DNA from 2 places in the Peribacillus sp. P4_D6 genome. Region 2 is predicted to be linked to the other one. Evidence: riboswitches for the same ligand, from Rfam matches in the RefSeq annotation. Region 2 holds a riboswitch; the other holds the start of a gene.
The links. A riboswitch is a leader RNA that binds a small molecule or an ion and turns the genes downstream of it on or off. The one in region 2 is predicted to bind cyclic di-GMP.

Region 1: it holds a riboswitch for cyclic di-GMP, as region 2 does, so the genes downstream of both, sinI (DNA-binding anti-repressor SinI) here and AC1DVB_RS06080 (anti-repressor SinI family protein) in region 2, are expected to answer to the same signal.

Annotation. Positions count from the first base shown of each region.
Region 1 covers NZ_JBFUIQ010000001.1:133,034-141,365, reverse strand. Annotated here, with positions in the region: gene AC1DVB_RS00660 (ATP-dependent helicase ComFA) at 1-906, shown strand, start outside; gene AC1DVB_RS00655 (ComF family protein) at 899-1,591, shown strand; gene AC1DVB_RS00650 (TIGR03826 family flagellar region protein) at 1,691-2,098, shown strand; gene flgM (flagellar biosynthesis anti-sigma factor FlgM) at 2,335-2,598, shown strand; gene hpf (ribosome hibernation-promoting factor, HPF/YfiA family) at 3,031-3,588, shown strand; cyclic di-GMP riboswitch class I at 4,118-4,203, shown strand; gene sinI (DNA-binding anti-repressor SinI) at 4,234-4,374, shown strand; gene AC1DVB_RS00630 (helix-turn-helix domain-containing protein) at 4,521-4,844, opposite strand; gene secA (preprotein translocase subunit SecA) at 5,267-7,780, shown strand; one part of gene prfB (peptide chain release factor 2) at 7,930-7,992, shown strand; one part of gene prfB (peptide chain release factor 2) at 7,994-8,332, shown strand, end outside.
Region 2 covers NZ_JBFUIQ010000011.1:3,239-11,570, reverse strand. Annotated here, with positions in the region: gene AC1DVB_RS06095 (ABC transporter ATP-binding protein) at 1-804, shown strand, start outside; gene purF (amidophosphoribosyltransferase) at 2,013-3,383, opposite strand; gene AC1DVB_RS06085 (hypothetical protein) at 3,787-3,924, shown strand; cyclic di-GMP riboswitch class I at 4,361-4,444, shown strand; gene AC1DVB_RS06080 (anti-repressor SinI family protein) at 4,463-4,588, shown strand; gene AC1DVB_RS06075 (hypothetical protein) at 5,081-5,218, shown strand; gene AC1DVB_RS06070 (YwzD family small protein) at 5,490-5,621, shown strand; gene AC1DVB_RS06065 (hypothetical protein) at 5,812-6,270, shown strand; gene tagU (polyisoprenyl-teichoic acid--peptidoglycan teichoic acid transferase TagU) at 6,734-7,663, opposite strand; gene AC1DVB_RS06055 (hypothetical protein) at 7,819-8,332, shown strand, end outside.

The DNA of each region.
Region 1 (8,332 bases), on a different contig from region 2:
TTGCTTGCCGGGAAACGGATTTGTTTGGCAACACCGCGTACCGATGTCGTTCTCGAACTCTCCCCAAGGTTAAAAAAAGCTTTTCCTGCCATTGAAGTCACTATCCTCCATGCCGGCAGTGAAGATCGACATGGTTTTTCGCCACTGACCGTTTCCACGACCCATCAGCTTTTCCGTTTTATTGATGCTTTCGATGTCATCATCGTTGATGAAGTCGATGCGTTTCCCTACTCAATGGATGATTCGCTGCATTATGCGGTTAATAAGTCGAAAAAGGTATCCGCGGCAACCATCTACATGACCGCCACACCTTCGAAGAGCATGCGGCGGCTATACCGAAGCGGCAAATTGAAAGCCTTCATAATCCCGGCCCGTTATCATCGCCAGCCAATCCCCGTTCCTGAAATGAAGTGGAGCGGCAATTGGCAAAAACTATTCCTTCAACAAAAGATTCCATCGAAAATCAACGCATGGGTAAGTGAGCGCCTTAACCAGAATATCCCCTTCCTATTGTTTTTTCCAAGCATCAAAGTGATGGAGCAAGTCCTTCCGCTGTTTCAAAGGCTGTCCCCTGAATTATCAATTGTCCACTCCCGGCACCCTGATCGAAAGGAAAAAGTAATGGCCTTAAGGAATGGACTCGTTCCGGGATTACTGACCACGACCATCCTGGAACGGGGCGTGACAATCGAGCGGTTGGAAGTAGCCGTGATCGGTGCTGAACATGAAGTGTTTTCTGAAAGTGCTCTCGTTCAGATTGCCGGCAGGGTAGGGAGAAGCTTTGCGAACCCTTCCGGGACGGTCACCTTTTTTCATTACGGTAAAAGTGAAGCGATGGCCGAGGCGGTCCGCCATATACAGATGATGAATAAAAATGCCATGAAAAGGGGGCTGCTGGATGAATAGATGTCTAGTTTGTGATGAAGGAATGAAGCAAGCTTTGACATGGGGGAGCCTGCTTAAGCAGGCCGAGGCAAGGGCAATCTGTGAAGGATGTGAGGGGAAACTTAATAGGATAACCGGAGATACATGTACAATGTGCTCAAGGGAGCTGGGAGGGGACCATATGACCGGTGACCTCTGTCCCGATTGTTCAAGATGGGAAAGGAATAGGGAATGGGGAGGCTATTTGTCGAAGAACATAGCGCTATTTCATTATAATGAATACTTAAAAGATCTGATTGCTAAATATAAGTACCGGGGTGATTATGCGTTAGCTGAGATTTTCGTCCCTTTCCTGAAAGAAAGGTTAAAGGAGGTGGAGTTTGACCTGGTAACCGCCATCCCGCTTAGCGATGAACGGCTTAAGGAGCGGGGGTTCAACCAGGGAAAGGCTTTGGCAGATCTAGTTGGACTTCATACGGTTGAGACCTTGACAAGAATCCATACCGAAAAACAATCAAAAAAATCTCGTCAAGAGAGAATGTCATTACCGCAGGTTTTTCAGGTCATGCAATCTGATATGCTGGAGCATAAATCCATTTTGATCATCGATGACATTTACACAACTGGCACAACTCTCAGGCATGCAGCAAAGGCATTGATAACGGCTGGGGCCAAAGAAGTATCCTCGATCACCCTGGCTAGGTGAAAAAGCTTATTTTAATAAAACTTCCTAAAGTATCGCCGGGATTATTCGATATATACAGTACTGAAGAATAATCGCCGTGATGGTGAAGGAGGGGCATCGATGGATGTATTCAACTGTCCAAACTGTAATTCGTTATTCGTTATGACGAAATTCCGTGATGTGTGCGATGCCTGTTATAAAGAAGAAGAAGCCCAATATGATAAAGTGTATGCATATATTCGCAAGAAAACAAATAGAACGGCGTCCATGATGCAGGTGGTTATGGAAACCGGCGTTGAAGAAAGGTTAATTATTAAATTTGTGAGAACCGGAAAGCTGAGAATTTCACAGTTTCCCAATCTCGGAATTCCTTGTGAAAAGTGCGGCGCCAACATCAAGAGCGGAAGGTTATGCGGCAAATGCGGCAATTCGCTCGTTAAGGATTTGCAGGCATTTGAAAATGAAGAAAAGCGCCTGACTGAAATTCAAGGAAATGATAAAAAAAATACGTACTACATGAAAGATTAGCAAAAAGGGTAATTCATTCATGGAAACATAATGCCGTTTTTGTTAGAATATTCGATATTGAGAACAATATTCGACAATGGGTGTCGAAGGAAAGATTACAGCAAACAATTAAAGAAATCAGTTCCTTGTCGATAAAAAAGATAGGGAGAATAACACAGTCCAGAGCCATTTTCATGTGTTAAGGAATCGAAACATAATGGGATTTATAAAATCGACCGAAGGAGAGGATCTGGAATATGAAAATCAATAACGTCGGTATGACGGGTGTTAACCCTTATAATCTTCAAGCCAATAAAACGGGGAATATCAAGGAATCCAAGGTCAAATCCTCGGATAAAGTTGAAATTTCTTCAGCGGCAAAAGAAATGCAGCAATCATCTCCGATTCTTGCTGCAAGACAAGCAAAAGTGGATGAACTGAAAATCCAGGTTGAAAAAGGAAATTATAAATTGAATGCACAAGCAACGGCTAAGGGTCTCATCGATTTTTACCGGAAATGAATTTTCCATGAAAAAGAAGCTTGAATGAAGTGGACGGAGCAAGTTTCCGTCCTTCATTTTTGAGCGGAGGAGGCAGCGGGATATCCAGGAAATGAATAAGAAGAAAAAACCTCCAATAAATACACGGATCCGTATGAAAGTCTATCAGTGGATGGCGTGTTCTATGATAAAAGAAATTGATTTCCTTACTTTTTGGAGTCCAAACGGTTTCCATGTTAAATATTTTTAAATTTTCTGTAAATAAAATAGGCTTAATTTTTTCTTTCTAGCATAGCATTTGATATAATGAAGCTAGGGCAGACATCAACCCTTTCCAAACCTTCCGATAATTGTTTCATTATTTCGACATATTTCATGATGTGTTTCTAAAAGGAACCGGAGGGGTATTGTAGAATCTAACTGTATAGTCTTAATTTAAGGAGGACTCACTTTATGAATTACAACGTACGCGGTGAAAACATTGAGGTAACTCCAGCAATTCGAGAATACGTCGAAAAGAAAATTGGCAAGTTAGAACGATATTTTAACAATACACCAGATGCAAATGTGTTAGTCAATTTAAAAGTGAACAATAATACATCAAAGGTCGAAGTGACGATTCCCATGCAGAATTTGGTTCTTCGCGCTGAAGAGGAAAATGCGGATATGTATGCTGCCATTGACTTGATCAATGATAAGCTTGAACGCCAAATTCGTAAACATAAAACGAAGGTCAATCGCAAGTTCCGAAACAATCTATCGACTACACCCGATGCATTCGCCTTCAATACGGAAGCTGACGAAGTGGTGGATGAATTCGAAGACGATAATGATATTGAAGTGGTCCGCAATAAACGCTTTGATTTAAAGCCAATGGACAGTGAAGAAGCGATTTTACAAATGAATATGCTTGGTCACAGTTTCTTCGTTTACACGAATGCGGATACTAATACAACAAACGTAGTGTACCGCCGAAAAGATGGACGCTATGGATTGATTGAACCTAGTTAATTATTATTCTAAGATCAAAAGCACAGCCCAGCCTCTGGGTTGTGCTTTTTTGCATGTTGATAGAATCCGTATGAAATGTAAAAATGATTGCTTCTTTTGTTCTCTAAAAAACACAAAATTCACTTAAAAGAACAAAATTTGTTCTTCGTTGAGATAAATGGTTAACAATTTTACCAGGGTTGGATTATTTGTATCGAAAGAATTGCCATACATGCCATAGGGCTTCTTTTAGCAGTGCGGAATATGGAAAGTGGCTTTGCCCGACCTGCGGTGAGGATTTATCTTCGCAAAAAGCCCACGATGCACTTACAATCGAGAGAATCAATACAACCCAAAGAAATTTTAAGAAGAGTAAAACGAAATTGAATTAGTCTAAGAAAAATCACCTGAACTTCAAATTTTCTTAATATTGTAATATTTTGTCGGATGAAAGTTTTTGCATTTATGTGGATTACCGACATAAAATAGCAATATATGGAGTGTGTATCCGTTATAATATGATTATAGGTAATGTATTTGGTAATAAATACCACGACAAAGGCAAACTCCTTGAAAAATGAGGGCGCAAAGGCACAGGTCTAAGGTCCTTGTGACTATGATGGCTGGTCTGCCTGAAATACAAGAGTATTTTAGGAGGTAGAAGAGGTGGCTAATGTGGAAATGGATCAAGAATGGGTGAAATTGATTTCTGAAGCAAGAAGCTTGGGTTTCAAAAAAGAGGAAATCATTGCTTTTTTTAAACGGGAAAGCCCTGAGGCAATTTTTGAGGAGAACGATGGAAAATAGGTTCCGAACAAATTCGAGAACATCCCTATAAACAGTGGTTCGATTCATAGCTGTTTATAGGGTTTATTCTTCCTTGGGATTCTTGTGAGTCTAGCTTATTCACTGTATTCTTCAGGATTATGTAAGTAAACTAGTGCACTACCACTCTACTCTTCTTTATCTTTTCTCCATTTATTAAATTCGATGAATTCCCTGAATTGTTGTTTTGAGACACCCGAATTCATGGCTTCCTCAACGATTCTCATCCAGTCATTGTCCAAGGTTTCCTTATTTGGTGCATCGTAAAGCAGGGCATCAACAGGGATGTTAAGTACGGAGGAGATTTTTTCAAGAAATTGAATAGAAGGATTCGTTTGTAAGTTCCGCTCGAGCGAACTTAAATAAGACTTTGCAACACCTGCTTTATCGGCAAGTTCAGTCATCGACATTTTCTTTTCTTCTCGCAGTTTTTTTACACGTTCACCAATCATCAATACCACCTCGAAACATGTTCTATTTATTTTCCGCTAATAAGTTTCGGCAGCCCACCTTATCATTCAAAACATGACGCCTGTAAGGTTGGATTACCTTGACATGCTATCTCTAGAGAGGACACAGCATCTAGTGATGGAAGGTTATGGATAATTCACATTTGCATATGGAATAGTGGGGAGTTTGCAACATATTTTTTATACTTTCTCCTATTTTAACAGTTTTACTCCTCATTTATCCATTGTTTTTCGCAAGAATTGCATTCAGGTCTATACCAGCGAAGTGACATGAAGTTGTACCTCTATGATAGAAGTGGTAAAATTAAGCGTGCATTAGTAATAATAGAAGGTGTGTTTCTTCTTACTTATATGAATTTTTTTATCATTGAACGATCATTACCATAATAGAGGAGCGTTATTGAATGCTTAATATATTAAATAAAGTTTTTGATCCGAATAAGCGAGAAATCAAACGTTTAGAAAAAATCGCCGATCAGGTCGAAGCGCTGGCTGATGAGACTGCTGCGTTATCGGATGAACAGTTGCGTGCCAAAACGGAAGAGTTTAAAGAGCGTTATCAAAATGGGGAAACCGTTGATGATTTGCTTGTCGAGGCTTTTGCGGTTGCGCGTGAAGGGGCAAAGCGTGCTCTGGGCTTATATCCTTACCGTGTTCAAATCATGGGTGGGGCATCCCTTCATGATGGAAATATCTCCGAGATGAAAACAGGGGAAGGTAAAACCTTAACATCCACGATGCCAGTTTATTTAAACGCGCTTACCGGTAAAGGTGTACATGTCGTTACCGTCAATGAATACTTGGCACACCGTGATGCCACCGAAATGGGTGTATTGTATGATTTCCTCGGTTTGACCGTCGGGTTGAATTTGAACAGTCATTCTAAAGAAGAAAAGCAGGCAGCGTATAATGCTGACATTACGTACAGTACGAATAATGAGTTAGGTTTTGATTATCTTCGTGACAATATGGTGTTATATAAAGAACAAATGGTACAGCGTCCGCTGCACTTCGCTGTCATCGATGAGGTCGATTCGATTTTGATTGATGAGGCGAGAACGCCATTGATCATTTCCGGTTCGGCACAGAAATCGGCTCAGCTTTATATCCAGGCCAATGCGTTTGTAAGAACCTTAAAGAAAGATACGGACTACACATATGATGAAAAGACAAAAGGTGTTCAGCTGACGGAAGATGGGATGAATCGAGCTGAAAAAGCGTTTAATATCGATAATTTATTCGATATTAGTCACGTTACTTTGAATCATCATATCAATCAGGCATTAAAGGCTCATGTTTCCATGCATTTGGATGTGGATTATGTCGTCCAGGAAGGCGAGATAGTCATCGTTGACCAATTCACTGGCCGTTTGATGAAAGGCCGCCGTTACAGTGAAGGTCTCCACCAGGCGATCGAAGCGAAAGAAGGACTTGAAATTCAAAATGAAAGCATGACTCTTGCGACGATTACATTCCAGAACTATTTCAGGATGTATGAAAAACTTTCAGGTATGACCGGTACAGCCAAAACGGAAGAAGAGGAATTCCGCAATATTTATAATATGAATGTCATCGCGATCCCGACAAACAGGAATATCATCAGGGATGACAGGGCAGATCTTATATATGCGACAACTGATGGGAAATTCAAGGCTGTTGTGGAAGACATCGCCGAACGTTATACAAAGGGTCAGCCTGTGCTTGTCGGTACGGTTGCCATCGAAACATCTGAGGTCATATCTGCCTATTTATCCAAAAAAGGCATCCCTCACGATGTTTTGAATGCCAAGAACCATGAGCGTGAAGCGGAAATCATTGCGAATGCGGGTAATCAAGGCTCAGTTACGATCGCTACTAACATGGCAGGTCGCGGTACGGATATCAAGCTTGGTGAAGGTGTCAAGGAGCTTGGGGGCCTTGCTGTCATCGGCACGGAACGTCATGAAAGCAGGCGTATAGATAACCAGCTGCGTGGCCGGTCCGGCCGTCAGGGTGATCCAGGGGTCACTCAATTCTATTTATCAATGGAAGATGAATTGATGCGCCGCTTCGGTTCGGATAACATGAAAAACATGATGGCACGCCTAGGTATGGATGATTCCCAGCCAATTCAAAGTAAAATGGTGACAAGGGCCGTTGAATCCGCACAGAAACGGGTCGAAGGCAATAACTTCGATTCACGTAAGCAATTACTGCAGTATGATGATGTTCTCCGTCAACAACGGGAAATTATCTATAAACAGCGTTTCGATGTCATGGAAAGTGAAAACTTACGTGAAATCGTCGAAACGATGATCACGGCATCCATCCAGCGAAATGTTGTCGCGTTTGCACCAATGGGCGATGAGGAAGGCTGGAATTTACAAGGCCTTGTCGACTATCTGAATGGTAACCTATTCAATGAAGGTTCAATCACTGTGGCTGATTTGGAAGGGAAAAACGAATCGGAATTGGTTGAGTTCATTTTAGCAAAAGTGAAAGAAGGCTATGACCAAAAAGAAGAAGAGCTATCTGAAGAACAAATGCGTGAATTTGAAAAAGTAATCGTTCTTCGTGCAGTCGATAGTAAGTGGATGGACCATATTGATGCAATGGAGCAGCTGCGCCAAGGGATCCACCTTCGTGCTTATGGCCAAATCGATCCGCTTCGTGAATATCAATCTGAAGGTTTTGCGATGTTTGAAGCGATGATTGCTTCAATGGAAGATGAAGTCGCGAAATACATCATGAAGGCTGAAATCCGCAACAATTTGGAACGTAAGGAAGTCATAAAAGGACAAGCGGTCAATCCGAAGGAAGAAGACGGGGGAAAAGTGAAAAAAGCCCCTGCCCGTAAAAAGGAAGACGTTGGAAGAAACGCATTATGCCCATGCGGCAGCGGTAAAAAATATAAGAATTGCCATGGCAATTTAGGCTAAAGTTAGGTGTATAATGAAGATGAGACGGTTAAGTCCAAGGCTAGCCGCCTCTTTTCATGTTTAGTTTGCATATAATGAAGAGGTTTATTGTAATGAAGGGAATCCCTCTTCAGGGATTTTTTTTAACATACTTAATGAGGTGAAGAGAAATGGAATTAGCAGAAATAAGAAATGAACTTGAACGGACAGCGCAGCGATTAACGGACTTTAGGGGGTCTCTTTGACTTAGATGAAAAAGAGGCACGAATCGCACAGCTAGAAAATGAGATGACACATCCCGATTTTTGGAATGATCAGCAAAAAGCACAAACTGTCATCAATGAAACGAATGCTTTGAAAGAACAGGTCAATCAATTGTCCGACCTGAATGAATCATATGAAAATCTGGATTTGACATATGAATTAGTGAAAGAGGAGAATGATCAAGAACTTTTAGCTGAGCTGGAAGAAGAAATCACGGTTCTTGCACAAAAGATGAATGACTTTGAACTTCAACTTTTATTAAGTGAAGAATATGACTCGAAAAATGCCATTCTTGAACTGCATCCTGGT
Region 2 (8,332 bases):
TGTAGGGAAGCAAGAGAGTTATATGAAATGGATTATAAAAATATAAAGTCAATCGAAATAAAAAAAGGGCTAGATTGTCGTCATGTTTATTTTAGATATAATCCTCATGAAAGTACCTATGCCCTTAAAAATATAAATGTACACATACCTTCTAACCGTATGACGGCTATAGTAGGCCGATCAGGGGCAGGAAAAAGTACTTTAATTGATCTATTAATGGGATTAAATCAACCTGATCGGGGTGAGGTCAGGATAGATGATATCTTACTTACTAGTGATCACTTATTATCACTAAGGAAATCGATTAGTTATATACCGCAGGATCCCTTTCTATTTAATGCAACTATACGGGAAAATTTGATGATTATTGACCCGAATGCAAGCGATGAATCCATTTGGGAGTCTTTAGGGTTCGCTGCAGCTGATGATTTTGTCAGTAGGCTTCCACAAGGTCTTGATACACTCATTGGTGACCGGGGAGTGCGACTGTCAGGAGGAGAAAGGCAGCGACTTGTACTGGCTCGAGCCATTTTACGTAAACCAGCTATCCTTGTCTTGGATGAGGCAACAAGTGCATTAGATACGGAAAATGAAGCTAAGATACAAGCCGCCATCGAAAGATTAAAAGGGACCATGACCATTATTGTCATTGCTCATCGGTTATCGACGATTCGCAATGCGGATCAAGTATTGGTAATGGATCAGGGAGAAATTATTCAAGTCGGGGAATATAACCAACTAGCGAGTGAAAAAAGAGGGATGTTTAGCAATTTACTAGGCATCCAAATGGAATCGAGTATGTGATTCAGTAATTAAATCCGATTTGCCAGACTTTCTTTATTACATTGAGTAGACATTATGTGGATTATTCAATCATATAGTGGGTATTATTATATGAATTAAATAAAGAGTAACTATTTAAAGCAATGACTCATATATAGAGAACGGCTGCTCTATTGACTGGGTTAATTAAGAAAGGGTGAATTTTTTTAAAATGCCTTTATACCAAATGAGAGAAATATGGACACCCTTAAAATTAGTTGGAGTTAAGTTTTTTAAATCCGATGATAATAGTATTTTCATCAAGGTTTTTAACCAACATCGAAAAAGGTTAAAGTAATATGTTTTGATATAAGGAGTATTAACCTAAATGTACCTCCAAAGTGTTAGTAGAACCTCTTTAGCGTGTATCTAGCGTGTTAAATAAAAGTCATTAGTTTGTTTATTGAGAGCCTTAAATAAAAAAGTTTTAGTTTCCTTAGTATGTGTGGTTTTAATGATTCATCATGATTTGTGTAAGCGAAGTAACATTATGATAAAAGTGTCTACGGGGACACATGGGTATAAAGAATATCAGTGAATTCACCTGTCATAAAAATACAAACTTCAGATCATTTAAGGAAAGGTATTTTGTATGAGGTAATAGGTACAGAGTAAAAGAATGGTATGTATAAAGGGAAAAGATTCAGGATTATCGTTCATGACTTCATTAGGAGAGAACAGAACTTGAAAAGTCATCATATCAATGGAAAATATAAGAATTTGTGTACATGGAGGAAGGCTGTTAATCAGCCTTCTTTTTTTATGAACTGTTTTCTAATCAACCACAAACTGTTTCTATTCCTTTTGTTTAAATAGAATTAATTGGAATATGGTCACAATAATAAAAAATCATTTAAATGAGGGATATTTTATTATAAATAAACCTAACAATTCTGTGAGGGGGCTATTGAGGAGAACATTATTCAGTTTACCATTGTGGTTGTCATTTTTTGGTACGAGTAAAATTATAATGAATTTTACAAGTTAAGAAATTAAAGACACGGAATAAAAAGATACAACCATTGGTGATCGAGGAGTTCGACTGTCAGGAGGTGAAAGACAGCGTCTTGTACTTGCGCGAGCAATTGGAAATAGTGACAAAATCCAAGTAGGAAAATGGCAGGCATCACACAAAGACAGTTGTTTTTGTGTGATGCCTGCCATTTTTATCATACTTAAGTTGTATCATTTCAAATATTAGTTGGGTAAGCACCACTAAAACAAGCTATACAGCGACTGCTAGTTTCTCCAAGATCGACATCTACTGCCTCTAATAACCCATCGGTGCTTAAAAAGGCTAATGAATCTGCCCCGATAACCTTTCCCATAGCTCGTTCGTGTTCGTGTTTGTTGGCAAATAGTTCTTCCTTAGTTGGCATATCCACTCCATAAAAACAAGGGTTTCTAACCATAGGTGAACTAATTCTTACATGGACTTCCTTGGCACCTGCTTGCCTAATCAATTCGACAATGCGCTTGCTTGTCGTTCCCCTAACAATCGAATCATCGACTAATACCACCCTTTTTCCTTCCAAAATTTCTTGCACAGCGCTCAATTTCAGTCGAACAGCTAAGTCGCGCAATTCTTGCGTGGGCTCAATAAATGAACGACCGGCATAAGGGTTTTTAATAATCCCCATTTCATATGGAATTCCTGATTGTTGGGAAAAACCAATGGCGGCAGGGACGCTTGATTCGGGAACGGCAACGACAACATCAGCTTGTGTCGGATGTTCTTTTGACAGAATTTTACCTAATTCCTTCCGGATTGTTAAGACACTTCTCCCTTGAATAACGCTATCCGGACGGGCAAAATAGACAAATTCAAAGGAACAAAGGGAAACCTTACCTTTTTCCGCAAATCTTCCAGTTTGAATTCCATTTTCATCTATAAGAAGCCATTCACCCGGTTCAACTTCCCGCCAGAACTTAGCATCAACCGCATTTAAAGCGCATGTTTCTGAGGAGGCGATGATTGATTCACCAATTTTTCCAAGGCTAAGCGGACGTAACCCATGACGATCCAGGGCAATTAGCATTTGTTTTTCAGTCATTATAATCAAGGCAAATGAACCGTCGATACGTTTAAGCATATCAGGTGCGCTTTCTGCGAAATGCTTTTTACTTGAACGAGCTATTAAGTGAGCAATAATTTCAGTATCGGTTGTTGTTTGAAATATGCTTCCCTGCTGTTGTAACACATCCCGTTCTATCCTTGCATTTACGAGGTTGCCATTATGAGCAACAGCCAAGTCCCCCTCGCTATATTTAAAAACGAGGGGTTGTGCGTTCTGCAGTAAACTTTCACCAGAAGTGGAATATCGTACATGACCAATGGCCATATTTCCGCTTAATCCATCAAGGATGTCCCGTGAAAATACTTGGGTAACTAATCCCATTCCCCTGTGAGTCCTGAATGATTTCCCATCACTAGCCACAATTCCTGCACTCTCTTGACCACGGTGTTGAAGTGCATGAAGTCCGTAATAAGTTAATTCGGCTGCCTTGGGGTGATTAAACACTCCAAATACCCCGCATTTCTCCTGCATTTCTGACTCCATTTTTCTCTTCCTCCCGTTGATATCCTTTTTGTTATTTTTGGCAAATGGTGAATTTCTATCCTGTTTTATTTACTAATCGGTAAATCGATATGGATTAAACTAATTGCAGCCATAAAACAGTTCTTTGGAACAGGTAGGGATAATTGCTTAGCATTATTATCTTGTATAAAAGACTTTTGGGTACAATGGAATATTTTGAATGAATGTATTTTGTATGATTTATAGTAAACTATATAGTAAAGAACAGATATGAATTTATAAAATCTACCTCAGTATAAAAATAGTGGATAGTACAGTTATTAGTTTTGCTGATTGGCCGATAATATAATATGAAGAACAAGCAAAGGGACTTCGCAGAAAGCGCTGTCAGATAGCTGCCATCAAAATATAAGGAGAATATTTGGTGACAAAGTACAAATTTATTACGTTCGAGGAAGCTAATGAAAAGAAAGAAAGAAGTAAGAAAATTTTTATTGGGTCTTATATTACCATTATTTTAATTTTGATTTCATTATTGACTTTTTTTCTTGGTAAATTATAACGGGAGTTTATCAAATAGGGTTGAGAAATCAGTCCTTATTTTGTGTTAAGAAGGAAATGCACGAACAGTCAGGTTACTGCCAATTATGGTTTGTAATGCTGGCTTTTTTTGTGGGAAAAATAAATTAAAAATGAATCACTTAGTCCGCTTATTTCGAAAAAAATTTTTTTAGAATAGTAAATTTGAGCTTGTTTATGCTATTATAATTCTATTATTAATAAAAGAGTTGTAAAGAAAGCGCATTATACCAGTGTTTTCCGGTTGTGATGTCATTTTTTGATGAAAGATGTTGAAAAATGACATAAAAAAACGAATAGTATTAAGAGCTATTATTACGTTTTTAAGTATAATTAACATTAATATAGTTTTAATTAGCACCATGGAAACAGGGATTCAAGAGATTTATTAATCTTGGTTAATAATTAATGTGAAATATTCTTGAGAAAGGCAAACCTATTGAAAAGTAGGGGCGCAAAATTACAGGTCTAAGGCTACATGCTAAGATGGCTGTGTTACCACAAGTTGGGTGGGATTTATCATGGAAGTTAACAATGAACGGGAAGAATGGATTTATCTAATTTTAGAGGCAAAAAATCTAGGATTATCTATTGAAGAAGTGCGAGAGTTCTTAAAAGGAAAGAACAAAGCAGACATCAGGGGATAATAAAAATACTTAGGGAAGGCTGTTAATCAGTCTTCTTTTTTTGTTTTCATTAACGTAAAAGGTATCCAGAATAAAGAACATGGCGATAATAATAAAAACGCAATCTAATTGAGGGGAATTTTTATTATGGATGTACCTATTGCCTTTTTGAAGGGATTAATGTGGGGAATTTTATTCAGTGTTCCTTTATGGTTGGCATTTTGCGGTTGGATAAAAATAATCATGAATTTTATAAAGTAAGCGCTTAATAAATATAAATATTAAAATGATACCTAGGCAGGATTTAACAGGATAATCATAGAAACTAGTTAGTATACATAATGCTTTAGTCTTAGTTTGCTATAATTATAAGAAATATAGCCTATAAAAAATAGTTAATTATACTTAAGGATTTTTGGTTATGTGCCGATACTAGATTATAGAGATTAAGCAAAGGGACTTCGCAAAAGTGGCTGTCAGATAGCTGCCATCAAAATATAAGGAGACTATTTGATGACAAAAAACAAATTCAATACGTTCGAGGAAGTTTATGAAAAGAAACAAAGAAGCAAGAAAATTTTTATTTGGACTTATATTACCATTACATTAATTTTGATTTCATTAATGACTTATTTTATGGGAAAATCATAATATTGGGTATCGAAGGGGCTAAGGAATTGGTCCTTTTTTGTTTTCCTTTAAATCACTTAAATCATTTAGTTTTACTAGTAATCCTTTCTACTAATGTTTAGTAATTGTTAATTTTCTGTGAATTATCTAATGATAAACGAGTTTCCGCTTGCCAATTCCTACTATATATGTGATTATCAAATAAATGAGCTATAGTCCTTATTTTTGAAAAAGGGATTAGGACTACAGTATGGAATCGTGGCTCAATTATATATTGGAGTGGAAATTTCTAATGGATTTTTTTGATGTTTTAAAAGACACTTTTGCCAAGGGTGAGTCTGGACAAGATGTTACTGTAAATGAACTTGTGGAAGAGATTAAGGAGAAATTAAGCGGGATCATTGAACAACCTGATAGCATATGATCCTTGGAAACTTCGCCCTTTTTTTGCTCGTTAAATGGGCGATTGTCATTTCTTTTCTTGTATCGATGGTGAAGGCTCCAAATGAATTTAAAAAATCATTTCCGATACATATACTTTAGGAGCATGTCTACAACATGCTTCTTTTTTATAGTTTTCCCATATATATATAAATGAATGATAATCTGTGAGGGTGAGGAGAATCAATAAGATTCCAATAGGAGTATTGACGGCTATTCTCGTGGTTTTAGCTGTAGGAGCCTGTATCATTTTTCTTTTTCCCAGCGGATCAAAAAGCGTGGTTGAAGATTTCTATGAGTATGAAAGTAAAGCGGAGTTCGGGAAGTCCTGGGAATTATTAAGTTCTGAAATGAAGCAGCGGTTTCCGAATCGGGCGGATTATGTGCAAAATCGGTCACATGTATTTTTACAGCATATGGATGTGGAAACCTTTCAGTATGATGTAGGCCGTCCAAAGAAAGTGAAGAACTGGAGGCTGAATAAGGATGGAAGGCAGCATAAAACGGCCTATGAAATTCCGGTTACACAGGTCTTCAATTCTCGCTTTGGGGTGTTTACTTTGGAACAAAATTGTTATGTCGTCAAAGAAAAAGGCGAATGGCGTTTGTTATGGGATTATCAATTTGAATAGATTCCTCTCCTTTTTCAGGCTCAAGTTCGTTTTATTGAAAAGGGAGAGGCGCTGCTCTCATGTAATGCCGAAAAGATCTACTTCTCATGAAACATATTTCATTCTTGAACGGTCACTGATGGCTTTCAGAATAAACATTTTGTCCTGTTTGCTTAGCATAGCCCAGCTGCCTGCTTTGATTTTCATTTAAATCCACTCCTTTTGTTTAGGATTATTTATTATAGTTGATGAATGATGGTTGATGGAATTCCGGGTCCAAAGAATAATAGTGTCTAGTGATGAAAGGGGCAAGGGGAAGATGGAATTGTCAGCTCATATTAGATTATACCGTCTTTTCATGCCTAATAAACAACAAAAATTCCAACAAATCTCTACATTTGGTGTTCGTTTTTTGTCAGAATATTGGACGGGGAAAATGAAAAAGCTGTCAGGATGCGGGTCCGGACAGCTCTTTCATTTTTTCTTATTTTATGGATAATTGTTCTTTTAATTCGGATTGAACCTTTTCTTTTTCTTCATCTGACACAATATAATAGTAGATGCCGTCGATTTTCGTTCCGTTTCCATTTATGGACGATTGGGTAATGCTTTTGCTTGCATCTCTGTAGTTCTTTTGGATGTCCATCATGTCATCAAACGTCAAATTCGTCTGGATATTATTACCAAGTGCCGCGAAGACTTCATCGTATTTCGTCAGGGAGGAAAGGCTAGCGCCTTCCTTGATGACTGCTTCGATGATGGCACGTTGTCTGGATTGACGGCCGAAATCACCACTCGGATCATCATGTCTCATTCTTGAATAGGCAAGGGCTTCTTTCCCGTTAAGGGTATGCGTACCTTTTGCAAAATGAATGCCATCGGATGTGAAGTCCAAATCGTTTTGAACGGTCACGCCGCCGACTGCGTCAACGATATCCTTAAAGCCTTCCATATTGATCTTCATATAATAGTCGATTGGGATATCCAGGAAGTTTTCTACAGTATCCATGGACATTTTCGCGCCCCCGAAGGCAAATGCATGGTTGATTTTATCCTGTGTCCCATGACCGACGATCTCGGTCCGTGTATCACGCGGAATGCTTAGCATTTTGACTGATTTCTTTTGTGGATTGACTGTCAAGACGATCATAGTATCTGAACGGCCTTTGTCGCCATCACGTTCATCGACACCGAGCATGAGCATCGAGAATGGCTCCTGATCTGATAGTGCAAGGTCTTTCGTTCGTTTATCCGTGGTACGGTCTATTGGTGTATGCATCGTGTCAACGGTTTTAGTCAGTGAATTCCATACGGAGTAGGCAAAGGCTCCCCCGGCTAGTATAAAAAGTAGGACAATTATCCCGACTACCTTCAGCCATGTCCGTTTCTTTTTCTTCTTTTTTTCATGTCTCATAGTTTACTTCCTTCCTCTTTTTGTAACCACTTCATCTATTATATTTAATTTCATAGTAAAAGAATAGTATATTTTGCTATTTTATAATACCTTTGACATATTTTAGTGTAACTGTGTACTATGTAACTAGAACAATTTTTAAGGGGTTGGAAAAATTGAATTCATTTAAGGGTTTAGTGCTAAAGGAGTGGTTGATTGGGAAATCCACACTTTTGTGGTTGTTGGTTGCGCAAGTTGGATTTGTGTTTATTTCTTTTTTAGTATCCAGGTATTGGGAAGTTGCAGGTATTTTTTATATGTCTACATGGGTAATCATGATCTTGCAGCCATTTATTATGTTCTCTTTGATTTTTGGATGTTTGAATTATGATGGGAAGACGCAATTGTGGATTTACAATCCCCAGTCTGCAGCGATGTTGCTTGGAAGTAAATTATTGTCAAGTGTGCTGTTTCAAGTGGTTTCCATTTTATTTGCCGGCTGTTTAGTTTTAGTGGCTTTTAAGGTTCCGACTAGTTATTTTCAGCAAGACTTTCAGGTGGAAAATATAACGGAATTAGGTGGCTTGTTACAGATAGGCGGGGTTATGACGGCGGTCAGTATTGTCATTGCAGTGCTTATGATGTTTTTATGGGTAGTGTATCATGCACTCGCAAGGATCCAACTTATTA